Regions from separate parts of the Glutamicibacter sp. V16R2B1 genome, predicted to be linked through region 3. Evidence: riboswitches for the same ligand, from Rfam matches in the RefSeq annotation. Region 3 holds a riboswitch; each other region holds the start of a gene.
The links. A riboswitch is a leader RNA that binds a small molecule or an ion and turns the genes downstream of it on or off. The one in region 3 is predicted to bind S-adenosylmethionine.
Positions count from the first base shown of each region.

Region 1: another riboswitch for S-adenosylmethionine. It lies ahead of FDN03_RS09640 (hypothetical protein); the one in region 3 lies ahead of FDN03_RS01765 (methylenetetrahydrofolate reductase).
Region 2: another riboswitch for S-adenosylmethionine. It lies ahead of FDN03_RS04525 (O-acetylhomoserine aminocarboxypropyltransferase/cysteine synthase family protein); the one in region 3 lies ahead of FDN03_RS01765 (methylenetetrahydrofolate reductase).
Region 4: another riboswitch for S-adenosylmethionine. It lies ahead of FDN03_RS14215 (ATP-binding cassette domain-containing protein); the one in region 3 lies ahead of FDN03_RS01765 (methylenetetrahydrofolate reductase).

Region 1 is NZ_VATX01000013.1:132,554-138,282, forward strand. It holds gene FDN03_RS09625 (HAMP domain-containing sensor histidine kinase) at 1-802, opposite strand, end outside; gene FDN03_RS09630 (response regulator transcription factor) at 819-1,514, opposite strand; gene FDN03_RS09635 (M15 family metallopeptidase) at 1,590-2,255, shown strand; SAM riboswitch class IV at 2,372-2,488, shown strand; gene FDN03_RS09640 (hypothetical protein) at 2,547-3,227, shown strand; gene FDN03_RS09645 (4a-hydroxytetrahydrobiopterin dehydratase) at 3,355-4,053, shown strand; gene FDN03_RS09650 (AI-2E family transporter) at 4,250-5,521, shown strand; gene FDN03_RS09655 (D-serine ammonia-lyase) at 5,660-5,729, shown strand, end outside.
Region 2 is NZ_VATX01000007.1:83,336-89,064, forward strand. It holds gene FDN03_RS04500 (aromatic ring-hydroxylating dioxygenase subunit alpha) at 1-674, shown strand, start outside; gene FDN03_RS04505 (iron-sulfur cluster-binding domain-containing protein) at 671-2,062, shown strand; gene FDN03_RS04510 (methylated-DNA--[protein]-cysteine S-methyltransferase) at 2,265-2,906, opposite strand; gene FDN03_RS04515 (sigma-70 family RNA polymerase sigma factor) at 2,903-3,400, opposite strand; gene FDN03_RS04520 (histidine phosphatase family protein) at 3,514-4,083, opposite strand; SAM riboswitch class I at 4,221-4,315, shown strand; gene FDN03_RS04525 (O-acetylhomoserine aminocarboxypropyltransferase/cysteine synthase family protein) at 4,438-5,729, shown strand, end outside.
Region 3 is NZ_VATX01000004.1:53,711-59,439, reverse strand. It holds gene FDN03_RS01775 (aminotransferase class I/II-fold pyridoxal phosphate-dependent enzyme) at 1-799, opposite strand, end outside; gene metE (5-methyltetrahydropteroyltriglutamate--homocysteine S-methyltransferase) at 849-3,200, opposite strand; gene FDN03_RS01765 (methylenetetrahydrofolate reductase) at 3,284-4,204, opposite strand; SAM riboswitch class I at 4,314-4,404, opposite strand; gene FDN03_RS01760 (hypothetical protein) at 4,769-5,173, shown strand; gene dgt (dGTP triphosphohydrolase) at 5,227-5,729, shown strand, end outside.
Region 4 is NZ_VATX01000019.1:44,115-49,843, forward strand. It holds gene FDN03_RS14200 (hypothetical protein) at 1-480, shown strand, start outside; gene FDN03_RS14205 (MetQ/NlpA family ABC transporter substrate-binding protein) at 650-1,525, opposite strand; gene FDN03_RS14210 (methionine ABC transporter permease) at 1,568-2,293, opposite strand; gene FDN03_RS14215 (ATP-binding cassette domain-containing protein) at 2,302-3,111, opposite strand; SAM riboswitch class I at 3,186-3,275, opposite strand; gene FDN03_RS14220 (plasmid pRiA4b ORF-3 family protein) at 3,550-4,923, opposite strand; gene FDN03_RS14225 (exonuclease domain-containing protein) at 4,998-5,729, opposite strand, start outside.

The DNA of each region.
Region 1 (5,729 bases), on a different contig from region 3:
TGATCCACACCGTTCCGTTCTCAGGCAGATTGTGCACAATTGCGTTGTGAATCAGGTTGATGATCAGCTGTTGCAGCAGCGGGGGAGAGCCGTGGGTGGTCGCAACCTCGCTGGCGACTTCCAAGCCAACGAGGCGTTTTTCTGCCAGGGGCAGCAGGGTTTCGGTGGCTTCTTCGACCAGCAACGACAGGTCGACTATTTCTGGGGTAAAGGACTTCTGTCCGGCTCGGGTCAGCCACAGCAGCGACTCGGTCAGTTCGATGGCCCGCTTGTTGACTGTCCCCAACCGCTGGAGGAGCTCACCGGTGTCTATGTCCGTCTCTTTGCCGGCGACATCCAACAGTGTTTGGGTGATGGCCAATGGGGTGCGCAATTTGTGGGACGCATTGGCGGCGAATCGTTGCTGCTCCGCGACGTGTGCTTCCACTTCCTCCAGCATGGTGTCGAAGGCTTCAGCAAGCTCCCCGAATTCATCGTTGCGACCAGGGAGGTGAATCCGACGGGCGAGGTCGCCCTCGGCCACTGCGCGGGTGGTTTGCGTGATGCGATCCAAGGGGGCAAGCATCCGACCGGCGAGGAACCAGCCTCCAATGAGCCCAAAAACCAGCAGGAAGAGCAGCACGCCGGTGGCCGCGGGTCCAAAGGCATCAAGTAGATCCGAGCGGTTCGGGACGAAACCTCTAGCGCTGTCGATGTTCCCCTCGGGAACATAGCGCAGCAGGAAAACCCAGACGGCGGTGAGCAGCAGCGCGCCAGCCAACATCAGAAAACCGACGTAGCTTAAAGTGAGCTTCAGTCGCACGCTCAGTCCTTTTGGCTTATTCACTGTCCAACCCCATAGGTACTTCATTGTCCGGGGCTTCGACGCGATATCCGACCCCTGGAACTGTTGCGATCACCCACGGTTCGCCCAGACGTTTCCGCAAGGCTGAGACCGTAATGCGCACCGCATTGGTGAAGGGATCGGCATTCTCATCCCATGCTCGTTCCAGCAGCTCCTCCGCGCTGACCACTCCGCCTTCCGCCCCCATGAGGACTTCCAATACCGCGAACTGCTTGCGTGTTAAAGCCACATAGCGGCCTTCTCGGTAAACCTCGCGGCGAAAGGGATCCAGCCTTACTCCAGCTATTTCGCGGACCGGAGGGCGGTGATGAGCCCGGCGCCGACTCAATGCCCGCAGGCGCATCACCAGTTCCTGGAGCTCAAATGGCTTCGTCAGGTAGTCATCCGCCCCCAATTCAAAACCTGAGGCCTTCTCATCGAGCCGGTCGGCAGCGGTCAGCATCAGGATCGGCAAACCGGTACCGGAGGCCACGATGGAACGGGCCACTTCATCACCGGAGGGGCCGGGAATGTCACGGTCGAGGATGGCGATGTCGTAGGCATTGATCTCCAAAAGTTCCAAGGCCGTATCACCGTCCCCGGCAATATCTGCAGCGATGGCTTCCAAGCGCAATCCGTCACGGATCGCCTCCGCCATCAGGAGTTCGTCCTCGACGATCAGTACACGCATAGCCCCAATCGTACGAGCCGGAACATATTGCGGGCATATCAAAATTTCGATACGGCCCGGCAACAGGACGCCGCCTTGACTGGTTCCATGAGAAAAATGCGACCGGCCAAGAGCCGCAAGAAATCCCTCCTGACCAAAATCATCCTGGTGCTTCTGGCGCTGCTTACCACCCTGTGGGTGCTTGCGTTGGCCCTAACGCTCGGAACCCGCGGTGACTGGAGCCCCTCATCCATGGCGGCAACCGTGACGTCGGTGGTCCAGGGAGAACAAGAACCAAGGGCAGGTTCGTTAGGGGTGGCTGGCGGGGATGTGCCTTCAGGAACCACGCTGAAGTCCCGGATGCCAGCCGTGCACTACTTGAGTCCGGACCTGCGCGAGGCGATGAATGAGGCAGCAGACGACGCCGCCAAGGATGACATCAAGTTCATCGTCAACAGTGGCTGGCGATCGGAAGCATTTCAGCAGCAGCTGCTGGACGAAGCGGTAGACCGGTACGGGTCGAAGCGTGAAGCCGCCCGGTGGGTTGCAACTGCGCAGACTTCACCGCATGTTTCCGGCAACGCGATAGACATCGGATCCTATGACGCGCGGGCATGGCTAGACCAGCACGGTCGCTACTACGGACTGTGCACGGTGTACGAAAATGAGCCGTGGCACTTTGAGCTGCGCCCCGAAGCGGTCAGCCAGGGCTGCCCCGCCCCGTACACGGATCCGACAGAAGACCCTCGGCTGCAGCGCTAGAAACACGAATTAGGTGACAAGTGGACCGTTCCTTCGATAATGAACAATCCACAGTGAGCAATCGCGGCCTACGAGGACGCCAAACCGTCGGCCCGGACGCATAGGATGATTCCCAGGTTCACGAGCTGCAGCGATAAGTACCTGGCTTGCTGCACGGCAACCCTCCTCAACCGAGCGGGGTGCCCCAGGGGAAGAACCGGTCCGCGGCACCAGCCGCCGGGCAAGTCGGTGGATGCCGCGGCGGAGATAAATCCTCCGTCGCCGGGTCCTCCCATGCGAGGGGAACAACAATTGTCTGAAAACGAACGCAGCCAGCACGAGAACTTCAACAAGGAACATGCGCAGGACTTCGAGGTCTGGCGCCGGGAGCTTTACGGTGATGATGTTGTTGGCACGGAATCGGCCGCGAAGATCTATCAGGCCATGAGACTGCGTGCCGACGGCCGGGCCGAGCTGGTTCGGGGAGGCCCGCTAGAGATTCCGGTCGACAAGTACGGTCTGCCGGCAGGCGTCAAGGGAAATGAACCAACGGTAAGGAAACAACTGGACCTGCGGTGGGATGCCGCACTGTTGGAAAACCCGTACGCTCCACCGTACGTCCCGCGTCCGAAGGGAAATTGGCTCATCGTCAAGAGCCAACGGTCCGCAATGCTGCTGGATGGCGAACTGTATCGCGGGCATGACACGGAACGGTACATCAACAAGTGGATGCGCGCCGGGTTTACCCCGGAACTGTACTGTCTACTGCACGCGAAGCTTGAAAGCGTCGTGGAGCGCTGCCGGAGCAAGGCGAAGTGGGCAAGGCGTGAGGATTGGTTCGAGGGCCGGTTGGCCGAACTGAATCTTTCCAGCGGGAGCCTCGGCGCGAACGGCGCGAACCTCAACCCCGAGCACTGGCAGGACCTGCCGGGCCTGCTGGTCCGCCTGCCGATCTCGGTAGCGATGGAGAAGATCCTCCTGCTGGGTATGTAGACCGGGACAGGGGGCGGAGGCTTGCTTCGACAAGCGACGGCGCGTTGGACGCGCAACGCTGGCAATTGGCTAAAGGGCCTTCTTTCTTTTCCAGGGGCGCGGCAAGCTGAGAACGACCGTGGCCATCATGGTCACGGTCGTTGGCTCCATCCGCAGAGAGGCAAGAACAATGTCAGGCAAAGATGTGCTGTCAACAGACGAAATCCAGGCACGGCTCTCACAATTGCCGCACTGGCGCTACGGGCTGGGGTCCCTGCGGACCGCTTTCAAGTGCCCGAGCTCGGCCGCCGCGATTCAGCTCGTGTCGGCGATTGGCGCGCTGGCCGAGGAAGCCGGACATCATCCGGACGTCGACTGGCGTTATGACACGGTGTTCGTCAACCTGGTGTCCCACGATGTCGGCGGCGTGACATCACGGGACTTCACCCTGGCCACCCAGATCTCCGACCAGGCCGAAAACTTTGGTGCCCAAGTGGACCTGGGCCTGGTCCGGACGGTGGAAATCGCCATCGATACCGAAAACCCGCAACAGATCTCCAAGATCTGGCAGGCTGCCCTGGGCTATGAACAGGCGGCGGACGGTGCGCTGACCGACCCGCATGGCCGTGGCCCGGCCATCTGGTTCCAGGAGACCCAGACGCCGAACCAGAACCGATTCCACGTTGATGTGACGGTGCCCCACAGCCACAGTGGCGACCTGCTGGAAACGCTGAAAAGCACCGACGCGGAGTTCAACTACGAGTACGCGCCAAGCTGGGTGATTGTCACGGACAAGCAGGGCAACCGGCTGTGCATTTGCACCGAGGCCGAGTCCGGCCGCGAATAGGCGGTTGCGGGGTGCAGCGCCGCTGCATCTGCGGCGGCAGGAAGATGAAACGGTGATGTCGAGGGGAACGGTGCTCGACTGAACCGGCAGTGCAGGACCTAGCGGGCGCGACTGCTGCCCGACCCACTATTGGCCGATGGTAGGAGCGACCATGGCTTTCTTTCGCAGGCGTACATCAGGCAGCAGGAAAACACGGGTGGAGTCCTCCCCGCTGGATGAACAGGCGTGGGCCTCGGTTGAGCGCCCCGCGGTGACCTTCCAGGGATTGTGGACCGACCCGCTGGGCAGGCTCGGCACCCGGTGCCTGCAGCTGCTGATCATCGGCGTGATTGCGGGGCTGGTGGTCCTGGGGATGCTGCGGCTGACCCTGATCGTGATTCCCACCCTCATCGCCGTGATCCTCTCCTGCGCCTTGTGGCCGTTGGTGATTCGGCTGCGCCGGGTCATGTCCCCGCTCTTGGCCGCGTGGACCGTCTTCCTTGGCGCGCTGCTGATCCTGGGAGGCATCGGCACCGGGCTGGTGTTCTCGGTCATAAACCAGTGGCCCACCCTGGTCGAGCAGGCCGTGGAGGGGTTCAACCAGCTGAACTCCACCGTCCAAAACGTGGTGGGCGGACTGCCGTTCAGCATTGACGGGCAACAGCTGGATGACGCGGTGCAACGGGTGACCTCGTTCATCACCAGTTCCGAATTCGGGACCGGGGCGCTGCACACCCTCACCGCCGCCGGCAGCCTGGTCACCGGAACGATCCTGCTGCTGGTCATCCTGTTCTTCTTCCTCAAGGACGGTGACAAGATCTGGGCGTTCTTTGTCTCCTGGACGCCCGCCCACTTCCGGCACACCTGGATTCTTTCCGGGGACCGGGCGCTGCACACGTTTGGCGGCTATATTCGCGGCACCGCGATCGTGGCCGCCGTGGACACCGCAGGCATCACCCTCACCCTGCTGATTTTGCAGATACCGCTGGCGCTGCCGCTGGGGGTGGTTGTCTTCCTCGGCTCCTTCATTCCGCTGGTCGGCGCGACCGTGGTGGGGGTGCTGGCAACCCTGGTGGCGCTGGTGACCAACGGTCCGGTCAGCGCGCTGATTGTGCTGGCCGCGGTGATCCTGGTGAACCAGCTGGAGGGCCACTTCCTGCAGCCGGTGGTCATGGCGCACACCCTGAGCCTGCATCCCCTGGTGGTGTTGATGGCCTTGACCGCCGGAACCGTGCTGGGCGGAATCGTCGGTGCGGTGGTGGCCGTGCCGTTGACCGCGGCGGGGTGGCGGGTGGTGAAGGTGTGGACCGGCAGGGAAACCAGCGATCCGGTGCCCCAGGCCCGTGAAGACATTGAACATGTGGAGGAACTGCAGGAAGAGGAAACGAACGCTGCCGAACAGGAGAAGCAGGAAGCGGCCGAACTTGCCGAGCAGGCCGAGGAGCTGAGCGGGGAACAGCAGCCGGAGCGCCCCGAAGGCCGGGACTGACCTAATTTATTCGCGGGACCAAAAAGCAACATGTGCGTCCGCCGAACGCCCGGAAACGGCACTGAGCGGTCCTGCTGCCCGTGGTTACACTGGCAGCAGGACCGCTTAGTGCCAACCCTGGAAAGGACCACGGACACGATGACACTCAACATCGACAAGCTGCTGGAAGACCCGGTGGTCGAAGCCATGTCGCAGGGCAAGGAGACAC
Region 2 (5,729 bases), on a different contig from region 3:
GCAACTGGAAGCTGGTGATGGAGAACAACCGCGAGTGCTACCACTGCGATGGCCACCCGGAGCTGGCCTGCGCGCTCTTCCCCACCTGGGGCCTGAATGAGAGCACGGTGCCGCCGCACCTGGTCGAGGTCTGGGACCGGAACCAACAGGCGCAGGGCGCACTGGAGGAACGCTGCCGACGCTATGGGCTGCCCTATGCGGTCATCGAGGAGTTGGATACCCGGGCGGCCGGGTTCCGCGTCTCGCGCGAACCGTTGGACGGACAGGGCGAATCCTTCTCGCCCACCGGGCGCCGGCTGTCCAAGAAACTGCTCGGCGACCTCCCAGATTTCCGCCTCGGCCGCTGCTCGCTGCACATTCAGCCCAACAGCTGGTTCCACCTGCTTGGTGACCACGTCATCACCTTTGCGGTCTTCCCCATCAACGAACACCAGACCCTGGTGCGCACCACCTGGCTGGTGGCCGACGACGCGCAGGCCGGGGTGGATTACGAGGTGGAGTCCCTGACGCACACCTGGAAGCAGACCAACCTGCAGGACAAGGCCTTCGTGGAGTTGTGCCAGGCCGGTGCCGCCAGTCCCGCCTACGAGCCCGGGCCCTACATGAAAAGCGAGTACCAGGTGGAGGCGTTCATCAACTGGTACGTGCAGCGGATGCGGGAGCATCTGGCATGACGGTCACCACCACGAGCATCCGTGCCTCCGGCATCCAGCGCATCCGCGGCCTGGAGATGCCCTGGAACCGGGTGTTGCGGGCCACGAACCAGGCCGCCGGTGCCGCCCGCGCCCTGGGCCCCTGGCATCCGCAGGAATTCAGCGCCGAATGCTTGGAAACGATCCCCGAGGCCGGGGGCATGATGACCTTCGTCTTCCGCCGTACCGACGGGGCCCCGCTGGCGTTCCGCTCCGGCCAGTACCTGAACATCGCCTTTCCCGTTCACGGGGAAGGCCAGGAACCAGTCGACCGGAACTATTCGATTTCCAGTGCGCCCACCGAACCCTGGACCTTTAACATCACCGTCAAGCGCGAGGAACAGGGTCTGGTCTCCCCGTGGGTGCACCGGCACGTGCGCCCGGGCACCGTGCTGGAGATGCTCGGCCCGATTGGCGCCTTCCACCTGCCCGACGCCGAGCGCCGCGCGCGCTTTCTCTTCCTGGCCGCCGGGGCGGGCATCACCCCGATCATCTCCATGGTGCGCACCATCCACGCCCTGCCCGGCCAGGCCGACGTCGTGGTGCTGTATCACGGAGCCGAACCCGGCGGGTTCGGATTTGCCAAGGAACTGGAGTACATTGCGGCGGTCGATGAACGCATCACGGTGTACTACTCCCTGGGGGACCGCTCCGTGCCCGGGGACTGGGAATGGATGCTGGGACGACTGACCTGCCACATGATTGAGCAGGTGGCCCCGGACGCGAACGGCCGCCACGTCTATGCGTGCGGCCCAGAGGGGTACCTGAACAACGCGGCCAAATTGCTGCTGGAGGTGGGGGTTGACGACACCTCCATCCACATGGAGTTCTTCTCGGGGGGCCGGCAGACCCGCCTGGAATACCAGCAGGAGTTGGCATATGCCGAGGACCTGGCCGGGGAAATGGCCGAGGCACCCGAATCCCAATTCGAACAGCAGAACCTAGGCCTGTACGACCCGGCGCCAGCCACGCCGCCGGGACCACCCGGCGCCCTGCCCACGGAGGAGGGCGGGCGTGGTTCCGCATCGGATGCGGCGCCCGGGCCGCCACCTGACCTTGGCGGCACACCGCCCACGGACCCCCAGGAGTTTGCCACCGTCGGGGAAGGCAGTTTGACCATGTCCTTCCTCAAGTCCGGCCTGAAGGTGCGCATCGACCCCGACCAGCGGATTTTGCCGGTCGCCAAACAGGCCGGGGTGCGCATCGGGGCCAACTGCCAGGAGGGCATGTGCGGCTCCTGCAAGGTCATCAAGCTCTCCGGTGAGGTGGACATGAACCACCAGGGCGGGATCCGGGCCCGGGAAATCGAAGCCGGAAAATTCCTGCCCTGTTGCTCCACCGCGAGCACGGACCTGGTCATCGATGCCTGATCCGGTCCGTACTCCCGACCCTGGCGGGAGGACAACAGGGTCGGATGGCAAACGAAATCGTTTGTCGAACATTCTCTCGTCGTGGCGACAAACCTCTATCACACCACGTCGGTGACGCTATCAGCCTCTCAAGGTTGTTTCACGTGGAATCGGCGGTCGCCCTCCCACGCAAGCGCCGGCACCCCGGGCGTCGCATGGGGAGCTAGAACAGGGTGGAGGGTTGCCGCGCGCCGTTCGGGTTTTCCAGCTGCAGCAGGATCCGCTTGGCCTGCAGCCCGCCCAGGTAGCCCCCCAGCGAACCATCGGTACGCAGCACCCGGTGGCAGGGCAGCACAATGGGCAGCGGGTTGGTGGCGCAGGCCGACCCCACGGCCCGTACGGCCGCAGGCTTTCCGATGCGTTCGGCCATTTGCCGGTAGCTCAGGGTGTGTCCGTAACCGATGTGGCCCAGTTCCAGCTGGACCCGGCGCCGGAATTCGGTGGAGAGCCGCAGATCCAGCGGCAGGGTGAAGCTGGTGCGGTGGCCGCTGAAGTACTCCTCCAGCTGCCGGGCCGCGGTGTCCAATGCGCCCGGCGAGCGCAGGATCCGGGCGCCCAGGCTTTCGCTGAGCTGTTCCAGCACACGCTCGTGCTCCTCCGAGGCGAAGGCCACCCGCACCAGCCCTACCTCCGTGGCGGCCACCAACAGGGGGCCCAGGGGCGACTGCACGATCCGGTACACCGCGTCGGTAAGGTGCTCCCGGTGGGCGGCCTGCTCCAGCCGGTCGTGCAGGCTGGCCAGGAGGCGCTGCTCAACCTCGGTCGGCGGGGTGTTCAGCGGGGCGGTGCCATCAAGCTGACTCATGGTTTTCCTCCAGTTGCTGATCCGGCGTCCATTCGGCGTCGCAGATTGCTGATCCCGTCGGCGGCGGCGCGCCGCGCTGCTTCCGGGGTTCCGGAAAGAATCTGGGAGATCTGCCGGTAGTCCAATCCACCCAAATAGCGGTACGCAACGACCAAGCGTTGTTTTTCCGGCAACTGCTTGACCAGCTGCCACAGCTCCAGGTTTTCGGCCCGGCCTTCCGGCCCGGCCTCCGTCGAGGGGGCGTGTGCGGCGGGGTCGGTTTCCAGATCCTCGCCCCGCTGGCGGCGCAGCTCATCGATGGCCTTGCGGTGGGCGATGCGCACCAGCCAAGCCTGGACGTTGGCCTCCGGATCCAGTTGCGGGTAGGCCCGCAGGGCGGCCAGGAAGGTTTCCGACCAGGCGTCCTTGGCGCGGTGTTCATCCAGCAGGGAGCGGCACACGCGCAACACGCTCAGTCCGTGGGCCTGCACGATCTGTTCGAATGGCTGCTTCATGGTGCTCCTGGTGATTGGCTCTCACCATGTAAACGTGGCGGGACAGCTTTTCGTGAGGTCTTTGGCCGGATTTCCTGCGACCACCCACCGGGCGGTGGGGGCCGGCCCTGTTCCTAGACCACGACCGGGTCACCGTCGCGCAGGGCCAGTTCCAGTTCGCGCAGTTCGCCCAGGTCCAGGGGCACCACTTCCCCGTTCTCCACGCCCTGGGGCAGGCGGCGTCCGAGCAGGGTATCGCGGATGATGCGCATGGTCGCCCCGTGGCTGACACACAGGATGCGCCGCTGGGGGTGGGTGGCGGCCAGCTGGAGCAGGGCCGGCACTGCCCGGCGCAGCACGGCCGAACGCGGTTCGGCCTGCTCCATCAGCTCCTGCACCAGGTCCTCATCCAGCTCCGAGCGGCACTGCCCCTCCAGTGGCCCGAATCCGCGCTCCACCAGTTCCGGTACCGGCGGGCCGGTGCGGGCCCCAAGGGTCTTGGCAATGATCTGCGCGCTTTCCTGGGCGCGGCCCAGCGGGGAGGCCAGGACCACATCCCAGCCCTCATCGGCCAGCCGGGCGCCGACCGCGCGCGCCTGTTCCCGCCCGGTCGCGTTGAGCGGGATGTCCGTCTGCCCCTGCAGCCTGCCTGCCAGGTTCCAGTCGGTTTGTCCGTGTCGAACCAAAGCCAGTGCACCATTCATACTTCTTGAGTCTAGCCAGTACTGCCGGTGGCGCTGAATCCCCCGGGGTGCGGATGGCCGGATGGGGCCTGTGACGCGCCGCGCAATCTTTCGACGCACAACTTGGGTCACATTCACACATGTTGAGACACTGGGGGTAACCATCCCGAGCGGCCGAGAGATCTGGTTCGATGACGCCGCAGCAACCTGCCACAGCCGGTGGATACGGTGCTACCGCCAGAAACGATGGAGCTGTCTTCGGCCATAGGGCCAGTGCAGTGAAGACAGACATTGATTCCGGGATATTGCCTTGATGGCCCTCCCGGCCAATGCCGCGGTGGGCCGGAAGACGAGCCGATAAGGAGTCACGCCACCATGGCCGACCACAAGTTTGGATTCCGCACCCGTGCCCTGCACGCCGGCGGAACCCCCGATGCCGAACACGGCGCCCGCGCGGTGCCGATCTACCAAAGCACGTCCTTCGTATTCAAGGACACCGATGATGCGGCGAACCTATTTGCGCTGCAGAAGTACGGGAACATCTACTCCCGCATCGGCAACCCGACAGTGGCCGCCTTCGAGGAGCGCATGGCCTCCCTGGAGGGCGGGATCGGCGCGGTGGCCACCGGTTCGGGCATGGCGGCGGAGTTCATCACCTTTGCCGCGCTGGCCCAGGCCGGGGACCACATTGTCGCCTCTGCGAAGCTCTACGGCGGGACCATCACCCAGCTGGATGTCTCACTGCGCCGCTTTGGCATTCAGACCACCTTCATCGACTCCAACGACCCGGCCGATTTCGAGGCCGCGATCGGGTCGAACACCAAGGCGGTGTACACCGAGGTGGTTGCCAACCCCTCCGGGGACATTGCCGACCTGGCCGGGCTGGCGGCGGTGGCGCACCGCCACGACATTCCGCTGGTGGTCGATTCGACGCTGACCCCGCCCTACCTGTTGCGTCCGATCGAGCACGGCGCGGACATCGTGATCCATTCGGCGACCAAGTTCATTGGCGGTCACGGCACCACCCTGGGCGGGGTGGTCATCGAATCGGGCACCTTCAACTGGGGCAACGGGAAGTTCCCCACCATGACCGAGCCGGTACCCAGCTATGGGAACGTCTCCTGGTGGGGCAACTTCGGGGAGTACGGGTTTTTGACCAAGCTGCGCAGTGAGCAGCTGCGCGATTTCGGTCCCTCCCTGCCGGCCCAGTCCGCGTTCCAGCTGCTGCAGGGCGTGGAGACTCTGGCCCAGCGGATGGACGCGCACCTGGCCAACGCCCAGCAGGTGGCCCAGTGGCTGGAGGCCGATGACCGGGTCAGCTACGTGAACTATGCGGGCCTGGCCTCCCATCCCCAGCACGAGCAGGCGCGCAAGCTGCTGCCGCTGGGTGTGGGTTCGGTCTTCAGCTTCGGAATCAAGGGCGGCCGGCAGGCCGGGGCCAAGTTCATCCAGGCCCTGCAGCTGGCCAGCCACCTGGCGAACATCGGTGATGCGCGCACCCTGGTGCTGCACCCGGGGTCCACCACCCACCAGCAGCTGAGCGAGGAGCAGTTGCAGGCGGCCGGGGTGCCGCAGGACCTGATCCGCCTGTCGGTGGGCCTGGAGGATGTCGAGGACATCATCTGGGACCTGGACCAGGCACTGAGCGCCGCCCAGCAGCCGGAGCC
Region 3 (5,729 bases):
CGTGCAGGAACTTTGAGCGCACCAGCATCGCGTACGCCCCGGCCCCGTGGCGTTCAAGCAGGCTGGACCCGGCGTAGCGTTCGCGGCCCCGGGCCAGCTGGGGCCAGCGCTCGGCGTCGGAGAAGTCGAAGCCGCCCCCGTCGATGACCACCCCGCCCAGCACCTGCCCGTGCCCGGCCAGCGCCTTGGTGGCCGAATGCACCACGATGTCCGCCCCGTGCTGCAGCGGCCGGAAGTTCGCGGGGGTGGCCAGGGTGTTGTCCACCACCACCGGGATCTGGTGCCGGTGCGCGATCGCGGCCAGCCGGGGCAGTTCCGGCACCGTGGACAGCGGGTTGGTCACCGATTCGAGGAAGAACGCCCGGGTGTCCGGCTCGATCGCCGCCTGCCAGGCGTCCGGGTTGTCCGGGTCCACGAAGCTGACCCGGATCCCGAAGTCGTGGAACGTGTCGGTCAGCAGGTCCACAGTGCCCCCGTAGAGCTGGTTGGAGACCACCAGGTGCCGCGGGCCCTGGCTGAGGGCCAGCAGGGACAGGGCCACGGCCGCCTGCCCGGTGGCGGTGGCCACCGCGTGCGCCCCGCCCTCCAGGGCGGCGGCGCGCTGTTCGAACACCGCCACCGTCGGGTTGCCGGTGCGGGAATAGGTGAAGCCGGCCTGGCGCAGCGCGAACTTCTCCACCGCATCGGCGTGCGAGGTGAATTCGTAGGCCGCGGAGGGGTACAGCGGCACCGTGAGGGGACGGTGCTCGCCGCCGGGGCTGTATCCGGCGTGGATCGCTGTGGTGGACTGCTGCGCCATGGCTGGCTCCTTTACTCGTGCTGGTGCGTACCGGTGGTGGTGCGCGGGGTTAGATCGCGGCCAGCTGGTCGGCGCGCACCTGCCGGGCGGCGGCGACCAGGTTGGCCAGGGAGGCGGTGGTTTCGGCATAGCCGCGGGTCTTCAGCCCGCAGTCCGGGTTCACCCACAGCGCCTGGCGGTCCACCGAATCCAGGGCGGTGCCGATCAGCTCGGCGATCTCCTGCTGGGAGGGCACCCGCGGGGAGTGGATGTCGTACACGCCCGGGCCGATGCCGCGGCGGTAGCCGAAGGACTTCAGGTCCGCGGTCACCTCCATCGCCGAGCGGGCCGCCTCGATGGAGGTCACGTCCGCGCCCAGCGCGTCGATCGCGCCGATCACCTCACCGAACTCCGAATAGCACAGGTGGGTGTGGATCTGGGTGCCGGCCGCCGCCCCGCCGGTGGCCAGGCGGAACGCGTCCACGCTCCAGCGCAGGTACTCCGGCTGGGCGGCGGCACGCAGCGGCAGCAGTTCACGCAGCGCCGGCTCGTCGACCTGGATGATGCGGATCCCGGCCTGCTGCAGGTCCTGGATCTCATCGCGCAGCGCCAGCGCCACCTGCCGGGCACTGGTTTGCAGCGGCACGTCATCGCGCACGAAGCTCCAGGCCAGGATCGTCACCGGCCCGGTGAGCATGCCCTTGACCGGCTTGTCGGTCAGCGAGGCGGCGTGGGAAATCCAGGGCACGGTGAACGCCGCCGGGCGGGTGACGTCGCCGAAGAGGATCGAGGGGCGGGTGGCGCGTGAACCGTAGGACTGCACCCAGCCGTGCTCGGTGACCGCGAACCCGTCGAGGTTCTCCGCGAAGTACTGCACCATGTCGTTGCGTTCGGCTTCCCCGTGCACCAGCACATCCAGCCCCAGCTCCTCCTGCAGCGCGATCACCCGGGCGATCTCCTGCTCCACGAACCGGCGGTAGCCCTGGTCGTCCAGGGTGCCAGCGGTGTGGGCGGCCCGGGCGGCGCGCACCTCAGCGGTCTGCGGGAAGGAGCCGATGGTGGTGGTGGGCAGCAGCGGCAGCTGCAGGCCCGCCCGCTGCGCGGCGGCGCGCTGCTGCTCATCCGGGCGCTGCAGGTCCTGCTCACCCAGCCCGGCCAGGCGTTCACGCACCTCCGGCACCGTGGTGCCCGGGTAGGCGGCGCGGGCGGCCAGCGCCCGCTCGGTGGCCACCAGTTCGCGGGCGATCGCATCCTCCCCGTGCTCCAGGCCGGTGGCCAGGGTGAGCACCTCGCTGACCTTCTGGTCCGCGAACGCCAGCCAGTCGGCCAGCCCCTCGGGCAGGTTCCCCTCCAGGGCCACATCGTGCGGCACGTGCAGCAGCGAGGTGGCGGTGCCCACCGCCAGGCGTCCGCCGGCGGCGGTCACCGCCTGGCGCAGGGCGCGCAGCGCGATCAGCGAGGCGCCCAGGTGGTTGCGCCACACATTGCGGGCATCCACGATCCCGGCCACCACGGTGGTGCCCTGCAGCTGGCCAAGGAATTCGGGCTGCGGGGCCACCCCGCGCACCAGGTCCACCTGCACCGCGTCCACCCCGGCCCGGGCCAGTACCCCCAGGCCCTCACCGGGGCGGGTGAGCTGCCCGGCGGTGCCGTACCCGGTGGTGACCAGCAGCGCCGGGCGCGGGCCGGAGGACAGCTGGCGGTACACGCGTTCGGCCAGGCCGCCGGGCACCGCGTGCCGGGCACCGGCCTCGGTGACCAGGGCCGGCTCATCGAGCTGCACCCAGCCCACCCCGGCGGCGGCCAGCTCGGCCAGCAGCTGGGCGTAGACCTCGACGAGCTCATCGATCCGGTGCAGCGGCGTGAACCCGGAGCGGGCGGCGCCCTCCTCGGCCTTGGCCAGCAGCAGGAAGCTGATCGGGCCGACCAGGGTGGGGCGGATGGTGTGCCCGGCCCGGGCGTGGGCGGTGAAGTTCTCCAGCAGCCCGGCGGGGTTGGCGCGCAGGGTGGTGCGCTCGCCGAGCTCCGGGACCAGGTAGTGGTAGTTGGTGTCGAACCACTTGGTCATTTCCAGTGGGGCGCGCTGCGCGTCACCGCGGGCCAGCGTGAAGGCGTCGGCGGTGCTCAGCGGGGCGCTGAGCACCTCGGCGAAGCGGGAGGGCACCGCCCCGAGCGCCACCAGCGTGTCCAGCACCTGGTCGTAGTAGGCGTGGTCCCCGGGCAGGGAGCCGTTCGCCGGGTCAAGCCCCAGCTGCACCAGGCGTTCCAGGTTCTGCTGCTGCACGGCAAAGGCCCGCTCGTGCAGCTGCTGCTCGGTCAGGGTGCCGGCCCAGTGCGCCTCCAGCGCCTTTTTCAGTTCGCGGCGCCGGCCGATGCGCGGGTAGCCGAGGATGCTGGCCTGCGGGAAGTGCTGCTTGCTCATGGTGTTCTCCTAGTTTTCTGCCGGGCCGGGGTGCCCGGCCGGGTCGTTGGGCAATTCGGTGGTTCGTCGGTGGAAGCGGGCGCCTAGGCCCCGCTGTGGGCGGCCCAGGATTGGGCCAAGGTGCTGCGGGCGCCGGGCAGCTGCAGCTGCTCGATCACGTCCAGGCTGCCGCGGTGGTCGTTGAACGTGTACAGGTGCAGCCCCGGGGCCCCGTCATCGAACGCCGCCCGGGCCAGGTCCACCGCCCAGCGCACCCCGATGCGGTGGCGTTCGGCGTCGCTGGTCGCGCTTTGCAGCGCGTGGGCCAGGATCGGGTCCGGCTGCACCCCGGTCAGCGCCGCCAGCCGGTTTAGCCGGCGCAGCGAATTGAGCGGGATGATGCCGGGGATGATCGGGATGCACACCCCGGCGCGGCGGGCCGCGGCGAGCAGCCCCCGGTAGTCCTCGGGCTGGAAGTAGACCTGGGTGATCGCATAGTCCGCCCCGGAGCGCTGCTTGCCCAGCAGCACCTCGATGTCGTGCTCGAAGCTCGGGGACTCGGGGTGGCGGTGCGGGTAGGCGGCCACCCCCACCCCCAGCCGGCCCCCGGCCAGGGAGGCGGCGTGTTCGTCCTCCACCTGGCGGATCAGCTCGATCAGGTAGCGGGCGAACGGGAATTCACCGCGCCAGCCCTGCGGGTCCTGCGGCAGGTCACCGCGCAGCGCCAGCACCCCGCGCACCCCCAGGGCGATGAAGTGGCGGATCAGCACGCGCAGCGACTGCGCCGACTCCCCCACACAGGTCAAGTGCGCCAGCGGGCGCAGCTTGGTCTGGGTGACGAGGTGTTCGATCAGCGCCAGGGACTGGGCGCGGCGGGCCGGGGTGCCCGAATAGGTGACCGAGACGTAGTCCGGGCTGGTGTCGGCCAGCTGCTCGATGCTGTGGTAGACCGACTCGGCCACCTCGCGGTTCACCGGCGGGTAGAGCTCGTAGGACAGGGACGGTGGGGCCACCGAACCGGGCATGTGTTCCTCCTCGTGTCAGCGACGAGGCAGTGCACCGTGACCCGCACCCTGGGGTGCGGCCGGCAGCGGCCGGGCCCGGCGCGGCGGCCGGGGCGGATCGGACGGTACTGCTCCATCGTTTCTGGCATTAGCACCTTTCGGTTTCCCGGTGGTTGCTGCGGCGTCGTCGAGCCAGATCTCTTAGCCGCTCTTGATGGGTTGTTGGTGATTCCATCGTTCGCCAGGGCCCGGCGGCGGCGCAAGCACGCCGGGCCGCGCCGCGTCATCCGCCGTCCCACCCCGTCATGTGACGCGTGAACGTTAAGATGACGCGATTCTTACGCCCGCAGTGTGACGCGTGGGCGGTGACCGGTTTTCCCCGGGTTGCCGGGGGCGCACCGGGGGGCAGGGCCGCTGAAGTGTTGCGCCGGGCGGCTTTGTGTGACGCGGTGATGACGCGCCGTGCGGCCCGTGCCAAAGCCCGGCCGATCACCTACACTCCGGGAAAGGATGAAAGTCTTCGGCCACTGGGTGCGCCGGCAGGGGCCGCGGGCGCAGGGGCCGAACCGGTGCCAAGGAGCCGCAATGTACACCGCAATCCGCCTGTCCTTGACCGTGGTGCTGTGCCTGGTCGCCTCGCTGGTGTTGCCGATGCTGTATTCGCGCCTCCTGCAGCCGCTGCGCCAGCAGGTGCAGTACGGCGGCACGGTCAGCGGCCTGCTGGTGCTGACCGGGGCCTGCCTACTGGTCTACAGGCTGCTGCTGGCAGTGCAGGGCCGGGTGCTGGAGGAGTTGCCCCGGCGCTGGCCGGCCGCCGGGCTGGTGGTGCTCACCGCCGCCGGCTGTGTGCTCTTGAGCTGGTACGGGCAGCTGAGCTGGTTTTTCGGGACCCAGTCCTTCCTGGCCGCGCTGGTGTACATCGGGTTCACCCTCGGTGCGCTGCTGCTGCGCCGCCCGGCCCGCCCGCTGGATCGGCGGGCCGGGGCATGACCCCGCACGCTTCCCGGACCGCGGCCGGTGCATCATCTAGGCTGGTGACTACGATGAATGCCAGGCAGAAGACCCACCTAAGCGGCGGGCGCGAGCGCGCCATCAGCGAAGCTGCACGCCCCGATGAGGACGAGTTCCGTGTGGACATTGAGCGGATCCGCTTCTCCCCCTACTTTTCCCGGCTCTCCGCGGTCACCCAGGTGATCCCGCAGGCCGGGGCCGGCACCGTGGTGCACAACCGACTGACCCATTCGCTGAAGGTGTCGGCCGTGGCCCGCTCGATCGCGATCGGGCTGCGCAACTCGGATCCGCGCACCCAACAGCTGGTGGAGGAGCTGGGCGGCTGCGACCCGGTGGTGGTGCAGGCCGCGGCCGCCGCCCACGACCTGGGCCACCCGCCGTTTGGGCACCTGGGTGAGCAGGAGCTGGACCGGGTGGCGCGGCAGAGCCTGGGGCTGCCCGACGGGTTTGAGGGCAACGCCCAGACCTTTCGCATCCTCACCGCCCTGGACAGCTGCGACGCCACCGCCCGCGGGCTGAACCTGACCCGGGCGGT
Region 4 (5,729 bases), on a different contig from region 3:
CTGCCGCGCGCCGCGGTCACCGCACTCATCGCCCGGGTACCGCAGGCCAACACGAAGGCGCTGGCCAAGTCGGCCGCGTTCCTCAGCCACGGGGAACCGGCGGCGAATACCGCCGCCGCCGCCGCACTGATCCTGCGTTCGGCCCTGGAGAAGTCCACCGCCGCAGCCGGGGACTGGCAGGGGCACCTGAAGGGACTGGAAGGCAGCGCTGCCGAGGCCCTGCGCGGGATCGTGGACACCGTTGCCGCTTCCCTGGACCGTCCCGCCGCCGAAGCCTATGCCGCCTACTTTGGCGGGGCCGATGAGAACGAAGACGAGGATCCGCAGGCCGAGCAGCCCCGGGATCCAGAAGCCGACGCGTACGCCGTCGCCCTGCTGGCCGCCGTGTACGGCACCGACCTGATCGCCGAACGCCCCGCCTCGGTGCTCGATGACATCATTTCCGAACTGCATGAGCGCTGGATGGGCCTGGTCGGCTGATCGAGCGGTTGGTCCTCGGCCCGCTGGCCCGTCGGGGTGACGCGCTCCTGCCCACCGTTCACGAGAACGGGTTATTGGGCACGAGCGATGGCCATGACCCCGGCAATGCGTAGAGCCTGCGAGGGACAAGCCGGTGGCTTGTCCCTCGCAGGCGTTTTAGATGTGTTCGTTAGTTCTGGGTGTTCCAGGTGGCGAGGTCCGCTGCCGGGTCGCGATCCCAGGGGGTGGGCAGTGCGCCGTCGAGGTAGTCTTCGTACCATTCGCGCACCTCATCGGAATGGTAGGCGGCTTCCAGGGCCTTGCCCTTCTCGGTCTCCATGAAACCGGGTTTTGCCGCCACCAGGTTGTTGTAGGGAAGGGCGTCCTCCTCTTCCTCAAACAGCAGCGCATCCTGCGGGGTCAGCCCGATCTCCCCGCCGAGCCTCACAAACAGGAAGCCGGCATCCACGTCGGGCAGGGTCTTGGACAGCGACTGCTGGTCCACCTCAACGAAGGAGAAGTTCTTGGGGTTCTCCAGGATGTCGTTCTGCGAAAGGTGGATGACGCTCTTGCCCTCGGTGATCTTCAGCAGCCCCTCCTTGGCCAGCAGGGCCAGGGCCCGGCCGTTGTTCGAGGGATCCACCGGGATGGCGATCTTGGCCCCATCGGGCAGTTCCTTCGCCGACTTGTGCTTGGTCGAGTACAGCCCGGCCGGTGAACCGTACATGTAAAAGGCCGGGTCCACCTCGATGTTCTGATCCGCCGTGAACTGCTCCAGGTAGGCTGCGTGCTGGAAGAAATTCGCGTCATAATCACCGTTCGCCACCACGTGGTTGGGCTGGACAATGTCGGTGACGTAGGTCGCCTGCACATCCCATCCCTGTTCCTCCAGGATGCGCTCGGCGATCTTTGTGGGCTCCTGGGTGGGCGCCGATTCGGTGACGATCAGTTTGATGGTCTTGTCGTTCCCGGCATTGACATTGCCGGTCAAACCGCATGAAGCCAGCAGACCGGTGACGGCCAAGGCGGCTGCTGAGGTGATGATCCTGCGACGAGTCAGTGACATGGTGTTCCTTTGAAGTAGTGAAGGTGAAGTAACGGGTGCTGGCTATCGTTTGTCGTAGCGCCGGGCCAGCGCCGTGCCGGAGACCTGCACCAGGTGCACCAGCGCGATCATCAGCACGATGGCCAGGAGCATGACACCGGTCTCGTAGCGGTAGTAGCCGTAGCGGATGGCGAAGTCGCCAATCCCTCCCCCGCCAACCAGCCCTGCCATGGCCGAGTAGGAGATGAAGGAGACGGTCATGATGGTGATCGAGCCAAACAGCGCCGGCCGGGCCTCCACCAGCAGGACGTCGCGGATGATCTGCCCGCGGGTGGCGCCCATGGCATTGGCGGCTTCAACGACGCCCGACCCCAGCTGGGTGATGTTCTGTTCCACGAAGCGGGCAAAATAGGGAATCGCGTTGATGGTCAGCGGGACAATCACCGCGGCGGTACCCACCGTTGTTCCGACGATGAACCGGGTGACCGGGATGATCGCGATCAGCAGGATCAGGAACGGGAAGGAGCGGATGGTGTTCACTGCACCGTCGACGATGCGGTGCAGCCGCGGTCGGGACCGCAGGCCCTGCGGTGACATGGAATAGAGCCAGATTCCCAAGGGGGTACCGATCAGGATCGCCAGGGGAATGGAGACCAGCAGCATCGCCAGGGTCTGGCCGATCGCGACGCCGATCTCGGGTCCCAGTTCCAGCAGGCGGTCAATGCTGAAGGTGGCCACTGCGCCGTTGCTGCTCGCAGCGGCCGCAAGCGGAAGATAGATTGTGCTCAAGACGTCTCCTAGGATGCGGCAGCCGACAGCTGCGGGGTGCGGTGTTCTTCATGGCCGGTGGGGCGCTGCAGGACGATCTCGTCACTGATCAGGTAGCGTCCGATCGCGGTATGCGGGCTGAAACCCGGTTGCCTCAACTCGGCCAGGTCAAACTGTTCAACCAGCCGCCCGTCCTCCATTACCGCCACGTTGTCGGCGATGGCCTTGACCACGTTCATTTCGTGGGTGACGATCACGGTGGTGATTCCCAGGTTGGCGTTGATGTCCAGCAGGTATTGGAGTACCGAGGCGGTAGTGCGCGGGTCAACGGCGCTTGTGGGTTCGTCGCACAAAAGCACCTTGGGCTGCGTGGCCAGGGCGCGGGCGATGGCCACGCGCTGCTTTTGGCCGCCGGAGAGCTGGGCCGGATAGGAATGGATCTTGTCGGCCAGGTCCACAATGGCCAACGCCTCCTGGGCCTTCGCTCTCCGTTGGCGGGCGGGAACCCCGGCAAACTTGAGCGAGAGCTCCACATTTTGGGCGGCAGTGCGGTTATTGAGCAGGTTGAAGTGCTGGAAGATCATGCCGATTTGATGGCGTTCGCGCCGCAGCTCTTCCTCTGAAAGTTCGGTCAATTCCACGCCGCCAACTTGGACCGAACCGCTGTCCGGGCGCTGCAGGAGATTGATGTTGCGGATCAGGGTCGATTTTCCCGCTCCCGAGAAACCGATAATTCCTTGGATCGAGCCCTGGGGAATGTCCAGGGACACGTTGTCCACGGCCGTAAAAGCGTCGCTGCCGGTGCCGAAGCTTGTCGATACGTTGCGCAGGCTGATCATGTGTACTCCTCGTCTTTACCGCGACGAAGCGTCCCGGCCGCGCAGCCTCACTGAGGAGGGGTCAGCCAGGAAATTCTCCATCGTTTCTGGCAGTAGCACCGTGCCCCAGGGGGTGGTTGCCGCGACGTCGTAGAGCCAGATCTCTCGGCCGCTCTGGATGGTTTGAAGGTCATCGCCTTCGTTGTCCACCAGTCTGGCGCAGGGATGGAGAACGGCTCAAAGGGCAGGTCACAAGCTGCAATGATCAGTCTTATGGCGACATTTCGGGCGTCACATCCCGTCATCTTCCGCTTCTGTGACGACATGTGAATCGACGGATGAGGCGGATTCCAGATTCTGGGCACACCAAAGCCATAATGCACGGCCCATTAGGGGCCGCAGGCCAACAGCGTAGTCAGGCGGTGGACCGGTTCGTCTCTCGCCCCGTTACGGCGCGCCTCAGGACACGGGAGCCTGCAGCACCATCCGCGCGAATTCGTCCACGTGTTCCTGGGCAGGCTTTGAGAAGTAGCCCCCGGAGTCGCGTCGGTGCCACCGGGCGAGCTCCTCAAACAGGTGGGCGAGAGTACTGCGGTGCACGACCGCATGGCGCCCCAACGGCTGACCCAGCGGCCCCATCCGGTAACCCAGCAAGTTCATGACCTCGGTGATGTAGTCGGACGCCGCGTCGCTCAGCGCCTCGATCCCGGCGGCCCGGCACAACCAGTAGGCGATGGTGCCATCGCGCAGGCCCTCATCCTTTTCCGCCGTGTTGATGGCGTTGAGCAGATGGCGGGCGAGGCGCTGTTCATCCCCGGCCAGTTCATTGCCCTTTTTCGTGGCGAGCACACGCCCGCGGTAGACCCGCACCAGTCCGGCCATGCGCGCCACCTCACGCAAGTGGGCCACCGTATGCATCGAGTGTTCACGCTTGCGGGAGGAGGATTCGTAGTCGATGCCCTCCCACTGCAGGCGGTTCACCAGTTCCGCCACGGCCTTCGGGTTCATCCAGCTGGCGGGGGTGAGCTTGATGCCTTCGCCCTGGGCCAGCTCAATGAGCACCTGGAAAGGCCGAACTATCTCCGTGAAGAACCATTCGGGAATCGGCGCCCCCTCCGCCGCGTCGGTGATTCCGGCCTCGCTGGCCAGGATCAGCGCGTAGCGCCGTACCCCCGAGGGCTTGGCGCGCAGCCACTGGCCGAAGACCGAGTCTCCCGAGACGAGGCTGAAGTACAGTTCCAGCTCGCGGTTCGCCGCCTGCTGGTTGTAGGTCAGCGGGTCGAAGTCGAGCTCATCGCCGGAGCGCCAGCGCAGCCAGTCGATGGTTTCCTGCTGCTCCTCGGTGGGCTGTTCGGCGTGGAACTCCTCCAGCTTGTCGTACCAGCCCGATAATCCTCCGCTGTCTTCCACCGGCGCCCGCATTTCCCCCTCGAGCACCCGGGCGGCGCACTGCTCGTCCGGGCAGGGGGTTGATGATTCGAGGGTCAGACGGTGCGTCCAGTTGTCCCCGAAGTCGTACACGTAGAACAAGGTTCCCGGGTTGACCGCCAGGGCCTGGCCGAGTGTGGTGCCCTCCTGCGGCTGGCCCTCCAGCTCCTCGTCCAGGGCAAGCTGGTCATACCAGCTGGTTCCGGTCTGTGGCTTGCCCCATCCCTGGGTGGGGTCCGCGCTGTGGAAGGACTGCAGGTGGCTGTTGTCCCAGCCCATGGCGATCTGGATGATGTCACCGGCAGCGGCCAGGTCCAGGTCGGCCGGAATCTGGATGCGCCGCCAGATCAGCGGCTGGGATTCCATCAATTCAATGCGCAGCGTCAGCAGGTCGCGAGAAGTCATAGACCCATCGTTGCAGATCAGCGGACTGGAGCGAAGACTGCGGGAGGATCAGTCGCGCCGCGTCCCGCGGCAGATTACTGCAGGGCGAAGCCTTCGACCAGCTGCATGAATTCGCCCTCGGAAATGATCTCCACCTTCTGCCCGGCGGCACGCAGGCGCAGCACGTGCTTGGCCTTGTTGGTCAGCCGGCCATTGGCCAGGTCCTCGGGGACAAAGCCGTCCCCGACCACCAGCGCGGTCGTGGCGCGGGTAACCCGCGAGGCGGTCTGTGCGCCACGGGCGGCGGCCCATTCCTTGGCCTGGGGCCGCGGCACGCCCAGGTTCCCGGTGAACACCACGGTTTGCCCGAACAACGGGTGGCTGGCATCGGCCTCCAGGTTCGGCGCCGGGTTGTCCCCCTCCTGCGGCCAGAACGCGAACGCGTCGCGCGGGGGCATGGCATTACCGCGGGCCAGCCAACCCTGCGCGTCACGCATGGCCCGGGAAATCTCATCGCCCGGCTGCCAGGGACGGGTCAGGCCCAGCGGCACCGAGTAGTGTTCGGCAGTGTTGTGCACGGTGGGGGTTTGGCCGCGTTCGGCGATATCGATCATGGCCCAGGCGCAGGCTTCGGCGTCGGCGAGCGCCTCGTGGTGGTTTTCGATCGGGTGCCCGGCTTCCTCGGCCACGAACGGCAGCGAATAGCTGGGAAGGTCATAGGCCTTGCGGGAGAGCTTCACGGTGCACAGGTGCTGGATCTGCGGGACCGACAGTTCGCTGGCCTCGGCCGCGGCCCGGATCACCCCGGAGTCGAACGCCGAGTTGTG